Regions from separate parts of the Aurantimonas sp. NFXS3 genome, predicted to be linked through region 2. Evidence: predicted binding sites of a transcription regulator. Region 2 holds the regulator's gene; each other region holds the start of a gene.

Region 1 (3,904 bases), on a different contig from region 2:
GCCAGCGGGTTGCCCCGAGGATCGACGCAGCCTCGCGCCATTCGCCCTTCAGCCCGTCGAGGGCCGGCGTGACGATGAGCACCATCAGCGGAATCTGGAAGTAGAGATAGGTGATCGTCAGCCCCCAGAAGGACAGGAGGTTGAAGCCGAGAGCGTAGATGTTGACGCCCGCCGCCTCCTTCAGGAACAGCGTCACCAGTCCGAGCCTGCCGAGGGTGGCCAGGAAGGCGAACGCCAGCGGAATGCCGGCGAAGTTCGAGGCGACGCCCGAGAAGGTGACCACGGTGGGCCGAATCCAGGCCGGCAGCCGGCCGTGGACGATGGCGTGGGCGAGGAAGAAGCCGATCAGCGCGCCCAGCGCCGCCGAGGCGAGGCTGACCTGGATCGAGATGGCGTAGGCCGCCATGATCTGGGGCGTGAACAGGCCGAGAATGTTGCCGAAGGTGAAGGCGCCGCTGCGATCCTGGAAGGCGCCGGCGACGAGGTAGAGCGTCGGCCCGATCAGGAACAGGATGGCGAAGCCGAAGAAGGGCGCGAGGCCCAGCCAGGCGAAGGAACGCGAAGGCCGGCGCGACGGCGCCGCGCCCGTTCTGCCGTGGGCGGCCCCAGCCGTGGCTGCGTCGATGGCTGCGCCCATGATCCCCCGCTGCTGACAAATCCGGACGGAAGGGGCGGCAAACGGGCCGCCCCTTCCGAACTCGCTGTATTGTTACTGGACGGTCGCGCCGACGACGCTGTCCCACTTGGCGGCGATCTCGGCCTTGGCGGCGTTCTGATCGTCGAGGGTCGGGAACACGGCCTTCTCGTAGGCTTCGGCCGGCGGCAGCTTGTCGAGCAGGTCCTGCGGGATCTTGCCGGCCTTCGACATGGCGTTGAAGCGGATCGGGTGGCAGTAGCCCTTCAGCCAGGTCAGCTGGCCCTCGTCGGAATACAGATACTCCATCCACAGCTTGGCGGCGTTCGGATGCGGCGCGTAGGCGCTGATCGCCTGCACATAGACGCCGGCGACGACGCCGTCGGACGGCACCACGACCTCGATCGGCGGGTTGCCGTTGAGATTGTCGCGCATCGACAGGAGGTTGTAGTCCCAGTTCATCGCGACCGGCGTGGTGCCCTGGGCGATCGGGGCCGCCTCGGCGTCGACGGTCACGAAATTACCGGCTTCGTTGAGTTCCTTGAAGAACTCGAGACCGGCTGTCGCGGCCTCCATGCCGGTCTTGCCGCCCCGGGCGATGCCGGCTGCATAGAGCGACATGATGGCGTTGTTGGCGCTGCGCGGATCACCGGCAAGGGCGACCGAATTGGCGTAGTCGGACTTGAGGAGATCCTCGAAGCTCTGCGGCGCGGTGTCGATGACGTCCTTGTTGATGCCGAAGGCCAGCACGCCGTAATAATCGCCGTACCAGTAACCGTCAGCATCCTTGGCGTCGTCCGGAATCTCGTCCCAGGTCGCGACCTTGTAGGGCATCAGCAGGTCTTCGGCCTTGGCAGACGGGCCGAATGACAGGCCGACATCGATGACGTCGGGCGCCTGCGGGCCGGCGTTGCCCTTGTTGGCCTTGATCGCCTCGATCTCGTCGCCGGACCCGGCATTCGGGTTCAGCTCGTTGATCTCGATGCCGTATTTGGCCTTGAAGCCCTCGATCATCTCGCCGTAATTGCACCAGTCGTGCGGCAGCGCGATCGTGGTGAGCTGGCCTTCCTTCTTGGCGGCCGCCACGAGATCGTCCATCGACATCTCGCCGGACTGGGCGAAGGCGAGGCTGGTGGACAGCGACAGGACCGTCGCCAGTGCCGTCGTGGACATGCGGGAAATCTTCATGGGTCACCCTCTGGGGAGCCGCGGCCATTGACGGCGCGGGCGAAAAACCGGATTGCGCCTCCGTTGCGGGGAAGCGCCAGTCCGGTAGCACCGGCCCATGACAGTTGCGTGTCGCATGCATCGCCAGGGCCACTGGCGCACAGGGCTTGCCGGTGTCATCAAGCGGACAGGCGCAGGCGCTAGAAGCGGCCGCGATCCGCGCCGGTCCCCGCTGTCGCCGCAACCTTCGGGTGCCGTGCGACACCTCCGCAGGGTGGCCGGATCGAAATGCCGCTTATATCCCCCGCGGACCCACCCTCTCCCGCGACCAAGCCGAGCGCGAGCGTCGCCGACCGACATGCCCTTCCGCTGCCCTCCAGTCCCAGGACCCTGACCATGCGCGCCGCGATCTATTTCACGCCCCCCGCCGGCGCGCCGCTGACCCGCACCGCCGCCGAATGGCTGGGCCGCAGCGCCTTCGACGGCGAGCCGACCCGAGACCCCGATCCGGCCGTTGATCCGCTCGTCGCCTCACCGGCGCGCTACGGCTTTCATGCGACCATGCGCGCGCCGTTCCGGCTTGCCGAGGGCGTCGATCTGTCCGAAGTGGATGCCCGGCTGGCGGCCTTCTGCGCCTCGCGCGACCCGGTGCGGATCGCAGAGCTGGTGCTGGCGAGGCTCGGGCCGTTCTTCGCGCTGGTGCCCGAGACCGCGCCGCCGGCTCTCGGCGAACTGGAATCGGCCGTCGTCCGCAGCTTCGAGCCGCTGCGCGCCCCCGCCACGGCCGAGGAGATCGCGCGCCGCAAGCCGCACAAGCTGACCGAACGCCAGCGCGACTATCTGGAGAAATGGGGCTATCCTCACGTCTTCGAGGAATTCCGCTTCCACATGACCCTGACCGGCAAGGTTCCGGCCGCCGAGCGCAAGCCGGTCGAAGCGCGGCTGCGCGACAGATTCGCCCCATTCGATGGCGCCCCGCTTGCCATCGACCATCTGGCTCTCTTCATGGAGCCGGAGCCGGGCGCACCGTTCCGCGTCCATTCGGTCCATCCGTTCCGCCGCCCTTCGGAAGAAGCCTGACATGCCCGACGAGACCATCCTCACCAATGCCCGCATCGTCACGCCGGAGGCGGTGATCGACGGCCATGTGGTCCTGCGCGACGGCGTGATCGCCGGCTTCGACGAAGGCCCCGCCAGCGGCGAGGACATGGGCGGCGACATCCTCATCCCGGGCCTCGTCGAGCTGCACACCGACCATATCGAGGGCCATTTCAATCCGCGGCCGCGGGTGATGTGGAACAAGATGGCCGCCATCCAGGCGCACGACAACCAGATCGCCGGCTCCGGCATCACGACCGTCTTCGACGCGCTCAGGGTCGGCACCGAGGAGAACGGCACGCTGACCGCCGACGACATGGCGGAGATGGGCCGGACCATCGACCGCGCCGTCGCCGAGGGGCGGGTGCGGGCCGACCACTACATCCATCTGCGCTGCGAGGTCTCGGCGGCGGACGTGGTCGAGGGCTTCGACAAGATCGCCGCCAATCCGCGGCTGAAGCTCGTGTCGCTGATGGATCATGCGCCCGGCCAGCGCCAGTTCGCCGACATGGACGCCTATCGCGCCTATTTCCAGAAGAAGCTGAACCTGTCGGATGCCGATTTCGACGCCTTCAGCGCCCGCCGGCTTGCCGAATCCGAGCGCCACGCGCCGCCTGCCCGGCGTGCCATCGCGGGCGTCTGCCGCGAGCGCGGCATCGCTGTCGCCTCCCATGACGACGCCACCGCGGCCCATGTCGCCGAAGCCATCGAACTGGGCACCCGCATCGCCGAGTTCCCGACGACGGTCGAGGCGGCCGCCGCTTCGCGCGAGGCCGGGCTGCACGTCCTGATGGGCGCGCCCAATATCGTGCGCGGCGGATCGCATTCCGGCAATGTCTCGGCGATCGAGCTCCTGCGCCGGGGCACCCTCGACATCCTGTCCTCGGACTATGTTCCCTTCTCCATGTTGCAGGCGGTGTTCGCTTTGGCCGAGAGCGGCGAATGCGACCTGCCGGCGGCGATCCGGCTGGTCACCGCCAATCCGGCCGCCGCCGTCGGCCTCGC
Region 2 (3,904 bases):
ATCATCATCGTCACCCGGAACGCCTTGAAGGCGGTACCGCCCTCGATCCGCGAGGCGGCGCGGGGTGTCGGCGCCTCGGAGATGCAGGTGATCGGCCATCACGTCCTGCCGCTGGCCCTGCCGGGCATCCTCACCGGGGTTATCATCGGACTGGCCCAGGCGCTCGGCGAGGCGGCCCCGCTGCTGCTGATCGGCATGAACGCCTTCATCACCTCGGCGCCGTCGGGTCCTCTCGACCCCTCGACGGCGCTTCCGACCCAGATCTTCATCTGGTTCGACAGCCCGGAACGCGGCTTCGTGGCGCGCACCAGTGCGGCCATCTGCGTGCTCCTGGCCTTCCTCTCGATCATGAACCTTACGGCGGTCCTTCTGCGACGCCGTCTCGAACGGCGCTGGTAGATATGCGACAGGAGACTCCCATGATGGAAAATATCCAGGTGTCGTTAGCGAAAGGGCCTGCCGTGCAACCTACCCGTCCGATCAAGATGCGATCCGAGAAGGTGACCGTCCATTACGGTCCGAAGCAGGCGCTCTACGACATCGATCTCGATGTCGAGGAGAACCAGGTGACGGCGCTCATCGGACCGTCGGGCTGCGGCAAGTCGACCTTCCTGCGCTGCCTGAACCGGATGAACGACACGATCGACATCGCCAAGGTGGGCGGCAAGATCACGCTGGACGGCGAAGACGTCTACGATCCGGCGATCGACGTGGTCGAGCTGCGGGCGCGGGTCGGCATGGTCTTCCAGAAGCCCAACCCGTTCCCGAAGTCGATCTTCGACAATGTCGCCTACGGTCCGAAGATCCACGGACTCGCCTCGACCAAGGCCGAGCTCGAGGAGATCGTCGTCACCAGCCTGCGCAAGGCCGGCCTCTACGAAGAGGTCAAGGACCGGCTCGCCGAGCCGGGCACCGGCCTGTCGGGCGGCCAGCAGCAGCGCCTGTGCATTGCCCGCGCCATCGCGGTGTCGCCCGAGGTGATCCTGATGGACGAGCCCTGTTCGGCACTCGATCCGATCGCGACCGCCAAGGTCGAGGAGCTGATCGACGAGCTGAAGCAGAACTACACCATCGTCATCGTCACCCATTCGATGCAGCAGGCGGCGCGCGTCTCGCAGCGCACGGCGATGTTCCATCTCGGCTATCTGGTGGAGGTCGGCCCGACGGAGAAGATGTTCTCCAACCCGGACGACAAGCGCACCCAGGACTACATCACCGGCCGCTTCGGCTGAACGAAGGCAAGGAAGCGTCATGCCCATGACCGAACATACAGTCACGTCCTACGAAGACGAGCTGAAGCTGATCGTCCGCCGGATCTCGGAAATGGGCGGGATGGCCGAGCGGATGGTCGAGCAGTCGGTCGCCGCGCTGATGCGCAGCGACTGGGGGCTGGCCCAGTCGGTGGTCGCCGACGACCTGCTTTTGGACGACGCCCAGCGGGCGCTGGACGAGCGGGCGATCATGACCATCGCCAAGCGCCAGCCGATGGCCGTCGACCTGCGCGAGATCGTCGGCGCCATCCGCATCTCCAACGATCTGGAGCGGATCGGCGACCTGGCCAAGAACATCGCCAAGCGGGTGATCGCGGTACACGACCATGCCCATCCGGTGCAGCTGGTGCGCGGCATCGAGCATCTGTCGGAAATGGCGCTGGAGCAGCTCAAGGAAGTGCTCGACGCCTATGGCGAGCGGGACTACGAGCGCGCGCTCGCCATGCGCGAGAACGACGAGCAGATCGATGCGATGTACACCTCGATCTTCCGCGAGCTCCTGACCTACATGATGGAGGATCCGCGCAACATCACCTCCTGCACCCATCTCCTGTTCTCGGCCAAGAACATCGAGCGGATCGGCGATCACGCCACCAACATCGCCGAGACGGTCTATTACATCCAGACCGGCAAGCAGCTCGAGAACGAGCGGCCGAAGCGCGACAACACGGCGACGATGACCCAGCCGGTGCCGAACGACCCGCCCACCCAGGCTGACGGGGGCTGAAACCGATGAGCGCACGGATCGTCGTCGTCGAGGACGAGGAAGCCCTCGGCATTCTCCTGCGGTACAATCTCGAGGCCGAGGGCTACGTCGTCGACGTCATCGACCGGGGCGACGAGGCCGATATCCGGCTGAAGGAGGAGGTGCCCGATCTCCTGATCCTCGACTGGATGCTGCCCGGCCTGTCGGGTGTCGAGCTCTGCCGGCGGCTGCGCCAGCGCGAGGAGACCGAGCGCCTGCCGATCCTGATGCTGACGGCACGCGGCGAGGAGAGCGAGCGGGTGCGCGGCCTGTCGGTCGGCGCGGACGACTATGTCGTCAAGCCGTTCTCGACGCCGGAACTGATCGCCCGGGTGCGGGCCATGCTGCGCCGCTCCAAGCCCGAGAAGATCTCCAGCCAGCTCGTCGCCGGCGACATCGATCTCGATCGCGAGACCCATCGGGTGCGCCGCGCCGGCCGCGAGCTCAAGCTCGGACCGACCGAGTTCAAGCTGATGGAATTCTTCATGCAGTCGCCGGGCCGGGTGTTCTCCCGCGAGCAGCTGCTCGACGGCGTCTGGGGCCGCGACATCTATGTCGACGAGCGCACCGTGGACGTCCATGTCGGCCGGCTGCGCAAGGCGATCAATCGCGGCCGCGAGCGCGACCCGATCCGCACCGTGCGCGGCGCCGGCTATGCGCTGGACGAGCAGTTCAGCGCCGCCAGGTCCCCCGCCGCGCCGGCCCGCACGCGGCTGAGCGCCGGCGCCTGACGGGTCTCCGCCCGGCGCCGGGCGGCTTCTTCACGAGCCTGAAACGCAAACACCCCGCGCGGCCTGGCCACGCGGGGTGTTTGCGTTGGGTACGGTCTGTGGCGCCTAGCGGGCGCGGCGGCGATCCGAGAAGGGCTGGAAGGCCAGCTTGGCGTGATAGGCGCAATAGGGCGAGGCATCGCGGGCGTTGTTGCCGCAGAAATGGAAGTCCGGCTTCATCGGGTCGCCGACCGGCCATTTACAGGTGGTCTCGGTCAGCTCGACGAGGCTGAGCTTGCGGGCGATCGGCACCACTTCGGCGCTCTCGCGCTCCTGCGGCTGGTCCATCACCTCGAGCTCTTCCTCCGGCTCCATCTTCAGCGCGGTGGCGCCCATGGTGCGCGGCATGGAACGGCTCGGGGCCTGCTGCTGCGAGGCGGCGACCAGACGGGCCGGCACCACCATCTCGACGGTCTCGACCTCGGCCGTGCGGCGCGGGGCAGGGCGCTCGACGGCAACCGGCTGCGCGACATTCGGCTGGCGGGCCCGCGATTCGAGTTTCAGGCGGTGCACCTTGCCGATCACGGCGTTGCGGCTGACGCCGCCCAGGCGGTCGGCGATCTGGCTGGCGCTCAGGCCTTCGGTCCAGAGCTGCTTGAGCAGCTCCACGCGTTCGTCAGTCCAGCCCATGGCAAGCTCCTTTCGGCATAGTCGCGACGGCTGGAATCCCTCCACAAGCGCGACGGCTGACCGCGCCAGAACGCACAAGATATATTGAGGAACTAGGTCCGCCGCACGAAATCTAGTATCTTGACGGCAAGATAGCCCAGCCGCGGACTCGCTGACAAGGCTCGCCGGGGACGCAGGGGAATCGTTTGGGGCTTTTCCCCAGCCTTTGTTGCCGCCCGTGACGTTCGTCAAGCCTATGACCGACAAGCAGGGCGAAAATGCGGTTCGATTGACACCGCGTCGGCTCGCCATGGTATAGCGGAAGCTCCGAAGTCTCGGAAAACGCTCGAAAGCCTGCCCCATCGGCAGGCTTTGGCGTTTCAAGCATCCCGCCCCAGCGGTTCGCGCGCCGAACCGATCCCGCAACAATAACCGGATCCGACCCTTACGATCCAGCAAAGTCAAAGGCCATGGCTGACACGACGGACCATTCCTCGCCGCTCTTCGAG
Region 3 (3,904 bases), on a different contig from region 2:
TGCCGAGTTGATGCAACGCATTCAGCGCTCGCGCCGAATCGGTCAGCCGGCGAGCTGAAGTTCCGGCTGCACCTGCAGGGCCTCGGTCGCCGACAGGAAGATGTCGGCGCAGGCTTCCCAGCTATAGGCCAGCGAGCGCTCCAGCGCGTCGGCCCGCTCCAGGGTCAGCGCGGCAAGGCACGCCTCGCGCAGATCTGAGGAGATGCAGCCGGCCTTCGTATCCCCGACAACATCCAGCGGTCCGGGCTCCGGATAGGCCGCCACCGGTACGCCGCAAGCCAGCGCCTCGATCAGCACGATGCCGAAAGTGTCGGTGAGCGAGGGAAACACGAAGACGTCGGCCGCCGCGTAATAGCGGCTGAGTGCCTCGCCGGTCTGGCTGCCGGCGAAATGCACGTCGGAATAGCGCCGGCGCAATTCGGGCAGCATCGGCCCGTCGCCGACGACGACCTTGGAGCCCGGCAGGTCGAGATCGAGAAAGGTCTCGATGTTCTTTTCGGGCGCGACCCGCGAGACGGTGAGGAAGATCGGTCCCGGCAGTCCGAGATCGACCTTCGGCTGCGGCCGGAACAGGCTGCGATCGACGCCGCGGGTCCAGGTGACGAGATTGGCAAAGCCAAGCCCCGCCAGCGTCTGGCGCATCGATTCGGTCGGCACCAGGCAGGCGGTGGCCGGCGCATGGAAACGCCGCAGCAGCGCATAGGTCAGGTTCTCGGGGATCGGCGCCCGCTTGCTGAGATATTCGGGAAACCGCGTGTGGAAGCTGGTGGTGAAGGGACGGCCGGCCCGCAGGGCCGCGCGGCGCGCCGCATAGCCGATCGGGCCTTCGGTGGCGATGTGGATGACGTCGGGCTGGTAGTCGCGGATGATGCGGCCGAGCGCCTCGGCCGACGCCAGCGCCAGCCGGATTTCCGGATAGGTCGGACAGGCGACGGTGCGAAAGTCGGCGGGGCCGACGATGCGCACGTCCCTGCCCCGGCCGCGAAGCTCCTGGGCAAGGCTCGACAGGGTGCGCACGACGCCGTTGACCTGCGGCTCCCAGGCGTCGGTGGCTATCAGGATGCGGGTCATGTCAGGCCGCCTCGACGCGGGCCGCGTCCGGCTCGGCGGCCTCGCGCTCGGATGCCGCCTCGGGCGCCGCGGAGCGCTCGCCGGCCAGATGCGCCCAGTGGATGAGCTCGAAGGAGCCGTCGTGGCGCTCGGCCACGGCGGTGCAGCTTTCGACCCAGTCGCCGGTATTCACATATTCGACCGCGCCGCGACGGGTCATCTGGGCATGGTGGATATGGCCGCAGATGACGCCGTCGCAGCCGTGGCGAGCCGCCTCGTCGGCCAGCGCCGTCTCGAAGGCGCCGATGAAGTTGACGGCGTTCTTGACCTTCAGCTTGGCCCATTGCGAAATCGACCAATAGGGAAAGCCGAGCCGGCGGCGGACATAGTTGAAGACGACATTGATCGAGATCGCCATGTCGTAGGCCCAGTCGCCGAGATAGGCGAGCAGCCGGGCGTTGCGGACCACCACGTCGAATTCGTCGCCATGCATCACCAGGAAGCGGCGGCCGTCGGCGGTGGTGTGGATGTCGGTGCGCTTGACCTCGACGCCGCCGAAATGATGGCCGGGAAAGTCGCGCAGGAACTCGTCGTGATTGCCGGGCACATAGACGATGCGTGCGCCCTTGCGGGCCTTGCGCAGCAGCTTCTGCACCACGTCGTTGTGAGCCTGCGGCCAGTGCCAGGAGCGTTTCAGCCGCCAGCCGTCGATGATGTCGCCGACGAGATAGATCGTCTCGGCATCGTGCAGACGCAGGAAGTCGACCAGCATCTCGGCCTGGGCCGCCTTGGAGCCCAGATGCACGTCGGACAGGAACAATGTCCGGAAATGCCGCGCCGTCGTCAGCTTGTGCATGGTCGCCATCCCGTGCCTTGCCCCGGTTAAAGCCTTTGCGTTGCTCGGGAAATGCACGATTCTGATTGCAGTCGTGTGACGCTCCGGCAGCACGCTTCCGGCGGTGGACGAGCGGCGCGGTCCGGTTGCCTGCCGGGATCGATACGTTAGAAGAAGCGCGACACGTCGCCGCCGCCATCATCGCGCGGCGACGCCGGGATGGAGGAGCAGGAATGTCCGAACAGGAAACCGCCAAGGATCGGCCGAACATGGGCGATCTCGACGAACAGGCCCTCTTCTATCACCGTTATCCCAAGCCCGGAAAACTGGCGATCCAGGCGACCAAGACCCTGGGCAACCAGCGCGATCTGGCGCTGGCCTATTCGCCGGGCGTCGCCGCGCCGTGCCTTGCCATTGAGGCCGATCCGTCGCTGGCGGCGATCTATACCAGCCGTGCCAATCTTGTCGGCGTGGTCTCCAACGGCACCGCCGTCCTCGGTCTCGGCGACATCGGCCCCCTCGCTTCCAAGCCGGTGATGGAAGGCAAGGCGGTCCTGTTCAAGAAATTCGCCGACATCGACGTCTTCGACATCGAGATCGACGCCCACGAGATCGACCATATCTGCGACGTCGTCGCGGCCATGGAGCCGACCTTCGGCGGCATCAACCTCGAGGACATCAAGGCGCCGGAATGTTTCGAGGTCGAGTCGCGGCTGCGCGAGCGCATGGCGATCCCGGTCTTCCACGACGACCAGCACGGCACCGCGATCATCGTGGCGGCAGCGATCCGCAACGGCCTGATGCTGGCGGGCAAGTCGCTGGAGAACGCCAAGATCGTCACCTCCGGCGCGGGCGCGGCGGCGATCGCCTGCCTCAATCTCCTGGTCGAGCTCGGCGCCAAGCGTGAGAACATCACCTGCACCGACATCGAGGGCGTGGTCTATGAGGGCCGCGAGAAGCGGATGGACCGCTGGATGGCGGTCTATGCGAAGAAGACCGACAAGCGGACCCTCGCCGAGGTCATCGACGGGGCAGACGTCTTCCTCGGCCTGTCGGCCGGCGGTGTCCTGAAGCCCGAGCTCCTGGAGAAGATGGCCGCCAAGCCGATGATCATGGCGCTGGCCAATCCGAAGCCGGAGATCATGCCGGACCTCGCCAAGCAGGTGCGACCGGACGCGATGATCTGCACCGGGCGCTCGGACTTCCCGAACCAGGTCAACAACGTCCTGTGCTTCCCCTACATCTTCCGCGGCGCGCTGGACTGCGGCGCCACCGGCATCACCGAGGGCATGAAGACCGCCGCGGTCGACGCGATCGCGGCGCTGGCCCGCGAGGAGGTCTCCGAGGTCGCGGCCAAGGCCTATGGCTCGGACACGCCGGTCTTCGGCCCGGACTATCTGATCCCCGCCCCCTTCGATCCGCGGCTGATCCTGAAGATCGCCCCGGCCGTCGCCAGGGCCGCCGAGGCCGACGGCGTCGCCACGCGGCCGATCGAGGACATGCCGGCCTATCTCGACCGGCTGAACCGCTTCGTCTTCCGCTCCGGGCTGATCATGAAGCCGATCTTCCGCATCGCGACGGATTCCGGCAAGCGGGTGATCTTCTCCGACGGCGAGGACGAGCGGGTGCTCCGCGCCGCCCAGGTACTCCTGGAAGAGAAGATCTGCGCGCCGATCCTCATCGGCCGTCCCGGCGTCATCGCCGCCCGGCTCGAGCGCTACGGCCTGCGCATCCGGCCGAACGAGGATTTCGAGGTCATCAACCCCGAGGACGATCCGCGCTACCGCGACTATGTCGACCATTATTTCTCGAAGGTCGGCCGCAAGGGCGTCAATCCGGACACCGCCCGCACGATCGTGCGCACCAACACCACGGTGATCGGCGCTGTCGCTGTCTCGCGCGGCGAGGCCGACGCGCTGGTCTGCGGGCTGGAGGGGCGCTTTCCGCACCATGTCCGCGACATCAGCCAAGTCGTCGGCGTGCGTGACGAGGCGCACAAATTCGCCGCCATGAGCCTCC
Region 4 (3,904 bases), 180 kb from region 2:
GACGAGGCGACCTATCCGAACGGCACCCATGTCTGCGAGGTCGAGATCGACCCCGAGACCGGCATGACCGAGCTTCTGTCCTACACGATCTGCGACGATTTCGGCGTGACGGTGAATCCGATCCTTCTGGCCGGCCAGATCCATGGCGGCGTCGCGCAGGGCATCGGTCAGGCGCTGATCGAGAACGCCGTCTATGACGAGACCGGCCAGCTGGTGACCGCCAGCTTCATGGACTACGCCATGCCGCGGGCCTGGGACTTCCCGTATTTCGACTTCCAGACCCGCAACGTGCCGTCCACCACCAATGCGCTCGGCATCAAGGGCGCCGGCGAGGCGGGAACGATCGGCGCGGCCCCGGCGGTGATGAATGCCGTCGTCGACGCGCTGCGGCCGGCGGGCGTGGCCCATATCGACATGCCGGCGACGCCGCTGCGGGTCTGGGAAGCGCTGCAGGCCGCCCGCTAGGGCCCTTAAACGTCGCCCGGCTGTCCGTGAGATGCTCAGCCGGGCGATGACAGAAACGCGTGATCGACGATGCCGGCGCCTGCAAAGGGGTGCGGCGGTCTGAGGGGACGAATGCCACAGGTGCCTGGCGACGCGGCCTCGCCCAATCCGATGCTCGGCATCATGCTCAAATGCATCTCCGTCGTGGTCTTCGTCGGCATGCAGACCTCCATCAAGGCGGGGGCCCAGGGCATTCCGGCCGGCGAGATCGTGTTCTTCCGCTCGTTCTTCGCGCTGGTGCCCGTCGTCATCTATCTCGCCTGGCTCGGCGATCTGCGCACGGCGCTGACGACCGACCATCTCGGCGGCCATGTCTGGCGCGGCGTCATCGGCGTCACCTCCATGGGGTTCGGCTTCTTCGCCCTGACGCGGCTGCCCTATCCCGAATGGATTACCATCACCTATGGCGCGCCGCTGCTGACCGTGGTGTTCGCCGCGATCTTCCTGAAGGAGGTGGTCTGGCTCTACCGCTGGTCGGCGGTGCTCGTCGGGCTGATCGGCATCATGGTCGTGACGCTGCCGAAACTGTCGCTCGGCAGTGACGGGCTGGCCGATGGCGAGGCGATCGGCATTGCCGCGGCGATGGTCTCGGCCACCGTGGCCGCCATCGCGATGATCCAGATCCGCCGGCTGGTCCACACCGAGAAGACCGCCACCATCGTCATCTATTTCTCGCTGACCTCGTCGGCGCTGGCGGCGCTGTCGATCTTCTTCGGCTGGGTGGTGCCAACATGGGAGCAGGCCGGCTTCCTGATCCTCGCCGGCCTGTGCGGCGGCGTCGGCCAGCTGCTCCTGACCGCCTGCTACCGCTATGCCGACACCTCGACCATCGCGCCCTTCGAATACACCTCGCTGATCCTCGCCATCATCATCGGCTATGTGATCTTCGACGAGGCGGCGAGCGGCACGACGATCCTCGGCGGAGCCATCGTCGTGTCGGCCGGCATCTTCATCATCTGGCGCGAGCACCGCTTGGGCCTGGAGCGCTCGCGGGCCCGCCGCGTCACCCCGCCGACGGGCTGAAACGCCCGCCGGCGCAGGCCCGCCCGCCACCCGCGCGCCTTCACAGTGGCGTGTCATCGGCTTGTGACCTTGCCTGATTATGCGATGCTGGAACCGTTCCAAAAGTTGGACGGTGCCGGATTTCGCAAGATCAGGGGGCGTCGATGAACGAACATGCAAGCCGTGCGGTATTCCGCACCAGCCAGCTCGAAGAGGCCGATGGCGACGGTCTGAACCCGACCGACAACCGCACCATGGGCGACGTGATCGCGACGCGCTTCTCGCGCCGCGACTTCCTGCGCGGCTCGATGGCTGCCACGGCGATCGCCGCCACGGTGAGCCCGCTGGCGCTGATGGCCGCCGACGAGGCCCATGCCGAAGGCGCCGCTGGCTCGAAATTCGACTTCACCGAGGTCGAGGCCGGCGTCGACGAGATGCACCACATCGCCGAAGGCTACGATGCCGACGTGCTGCTGCGCTGGGGCGATCCGGTGTTTGCCGATTCACCGGAATTCGATCCGGCGAACCAGACGCCGGAAGCCCAGGCGCGCCAGTTCGGCTACAACAACGACTATGTCGGCTTCATCCCGATCGACGGTTCGTCGGAGCATGGTCTGCTCGTCGTCAATCACGAATATACCAACGAACACCTGATGTTCCCGGGCATCGTGAAGGTCGAGGGCGACAAGCTCACGGTCGCCGCGGCCGACCAGAAGCGCGTCGACATCGAGATGGCGGCCCATGGCGGCACCATCGTCGAGATCCGCAAGGAGAACGGCAAGTGGCAGGTGGTGACCGACGGCGCCAGGAACCGCCGCATCACCGCCGGAACCGAGATGGAGCTGCGCGGCCCGGCCGCCGGCCATGCCCGGCTGCAGACGACAGCCGATCCGTCCGGCACCAAGGTGTTCGGCACCATCAACAATTGCGCCGGCGGCGTCACGCCGTGGGGCACCTACATCATGGCCGAGGAGAACTTCCACGGCTATTTCGTCGGCGAACTGCCGGCAGATCACCGGGAAGCACAGAATTACGAGCGCTACGGCGTGCCGGACGGCAGCTACGAATGGGGCAATTTCCACGATCGCTTCGACGTGTCGAAGGAGCCGAACGAGCCCAACCGCTTCGGCTGGATCGTCGAGGTCGATGTCGAGGACCCGAACTCGGTGCCGAAGAAGCGCACCGCGCTCGGCCGCTTCAAGCATGAAGGCGCCGAGTCCATCGTCGCGGCGGATGGTCGGGTGGTGTTCTATCTCGGCGACGACGAGCGCTTCGACTATGTCTACAAGTTCGTCACTGCGGGCACCTACAATCCCGACGACCGGGCCGCGAACATGGACCTTCTCGACGAGGGCACGCTCTATGTCGCCAAGTTCGAGGACGACGGCTCGCTGACCTGGATGCCGCTGGTCTTCGGCGAAGGCCCGCTGACCGCCGAGAACGGTTTCGAAAGCCAGGCCGACGTGGTCATCGAGACCCGGCGCGCGGCCGATCTTCTCGAGGCGACCAAGATGGACCGTCCGGAGGACATCGAGCCGAACGGCACCAATGGCCGCGTCTACGTGATGCTGACCAACAACACCAAGCGCGAGGAGGCCGATGCCGCCAATCCGCGCGCCAAGAACGCCTTCGGCCACATCATCGAGATCGCCGAGGACGGCGGCGACTTCGCCGCGACCAAGGGCACGTGGGAAGTCCTTTTGAAATGCGGCGACCCGTCGGTCGCCGATGTCGGCGCGACCTTTTCCACGGAAACGACGAAGAACGGCTGGTTCGGCATGCCGGACAATTGCGCGGTCGATGCCGAGGGCCGGCTGTGGGTGTCCACCGACGGCAATTCGCCGAAGGCGACGGGCCGCACCGACGGCCTCTTCGCCGTCGACACCGAGGGCGCGGCCCGCGGCACGTCGAAGCTGTTCTTCCGCGTTCCGGTGGGCGCCGAGATGTGCGGTCCGCTGATCCTGCCGGACATGCAGACGGCCTTCGTGGCGGTCCAGCACCCGGCCGATGGCGGCGAGGACTGGGAAGGCTTCGGCCGGCCGTCCTATTACGAGGATCTCTCCACCCGCTGGCCCGACTTCAAGGACGACATGCCGGTGCGTCCGTCGGTGGTGGCCATCACCAAGCAGGGCGGCGGCCGCATCGGCTGACCGCCGGACAGGTCCGAAACGCGAAACGGGCGGCCATCACGGCCGCCCGTTTTCGTTTGTGTGGGTGCAAGACCCGGAGGCGTTCGACAGGTCCCGCTTTCGCGAAGGGCGCGGATGATCGCCCGAGGCCGGGGAGGGAGCTGGCGTCCGCGTCTTGTGCTCAGATGCCGCCGGCCTTGTCGTCCGGCGGGGTCACCGGTTCGGCCGGACGCGCGGTGGCGGCATCGCGGTCGGTTCGGTCGGCTGCT

Evidence for each region. The regulator PhoB, encoded in region 2, activates phosphate uptake and scavenging genes when phosphate is short. The targets are predictions, from matches to a motif close to TGTCATNNANCTGTCAT.
Region 1: J3367_RS06740 (DUF1045 domain-containing protein) is a predicted target of PhoB. The motif match lies at 1,920-1,936, and genes of this name have one in related genera.
Region 3: J3367_RS16475 (UDP-2,3-diacylglucosamine diphosphatase) is a predicted target of PhoB. The motif match lies at 1,971-1,987, and genes of this name have one in related genera.
Region 4: J3367_RS03395 (PhoX family protein) is a predicted target of PhoB. The motif match lies at 1,579-1,595, and genes of this name have one in related genera.

The regions. Positions count from the first base shown of each region.
Region 1 is NZ_JAGDDZ010000002.1:332,552-336,455, reverse strand. Features, by position in the region: gene J3367_RS06750 (ABC transporter permease) at 1-637, opposite strand, end outside; gene J3367_RS06745 (ABC transporter substrate-binding protein) at 710-1,822, opposite strand; gene J3367_RS06740 (DUF1045 domain-containing protein) at 2,198-2,881, shown strand; gene J3367_RS06735 (alpha-D-ribose 1-methylphosphonate 5-triphosphate diphosphatase) at 2,883-3,904, shown strand, end outside.
Region 2 is NZ_JAGDDZ010000001.1:575,339-579,242, forward strand. Features, by position in the region: gene pstA (phosphate ABC transporter permease PstA) at 1-399, shown strand, start outside; gene pstB (phosphate ABC transporter ATP-binding protein PstB) at 423-1,232, shown strand; gene phoU (phosphate signaling complex protein PhoU) at 1,252-1,998, shown strand; gene phoB (phosphate regulon transcriptional regulator PhoB) at 2,004-2,747, shown strand; gene J3367_RS02555 (GcrA family cell cycle regulator) at 2,853-3,416, opposite strand; gene J3367_RS02560 (aspartate aminotransferase family protein) at 3,866-3,904, shown strand, end outside.
Region 3 is NZ_JAGDDZ010000006.1:38,771-42,674, reverse strand. Features, by position in the region: gene J3367_RS16480 (glycosyltransferase family 4 protein) at 43-1,071, opposite strand; gene J3367_RS16475 (UDP-2,3-diacylglucosamine diphosphatase) at 1,073-1,915, opposite strand; gene J3367_RS16470 (NADP-dependent malic enzyme) at 2,119-3,904, shown strand, end outside.
Region 4 is NZ_JAGDDZ010000001.1:755,245-759,148, forward strand. Features, by position in the region: gene J3367_RS03385 (xanthine dehydrogenase family protein molybdopterin-binding subunit) at 1-465, shown strand, start outside; gene J3367_RS03390 (DMT family transporter) at 577-1,527, shown strand; gene J3367_RS03395 (PhoX family protein) at 1,671-3,656, shown strand; gene J3367_RS03400 (MFS transporter) at 3,817-3,904, opposite strand, start outside.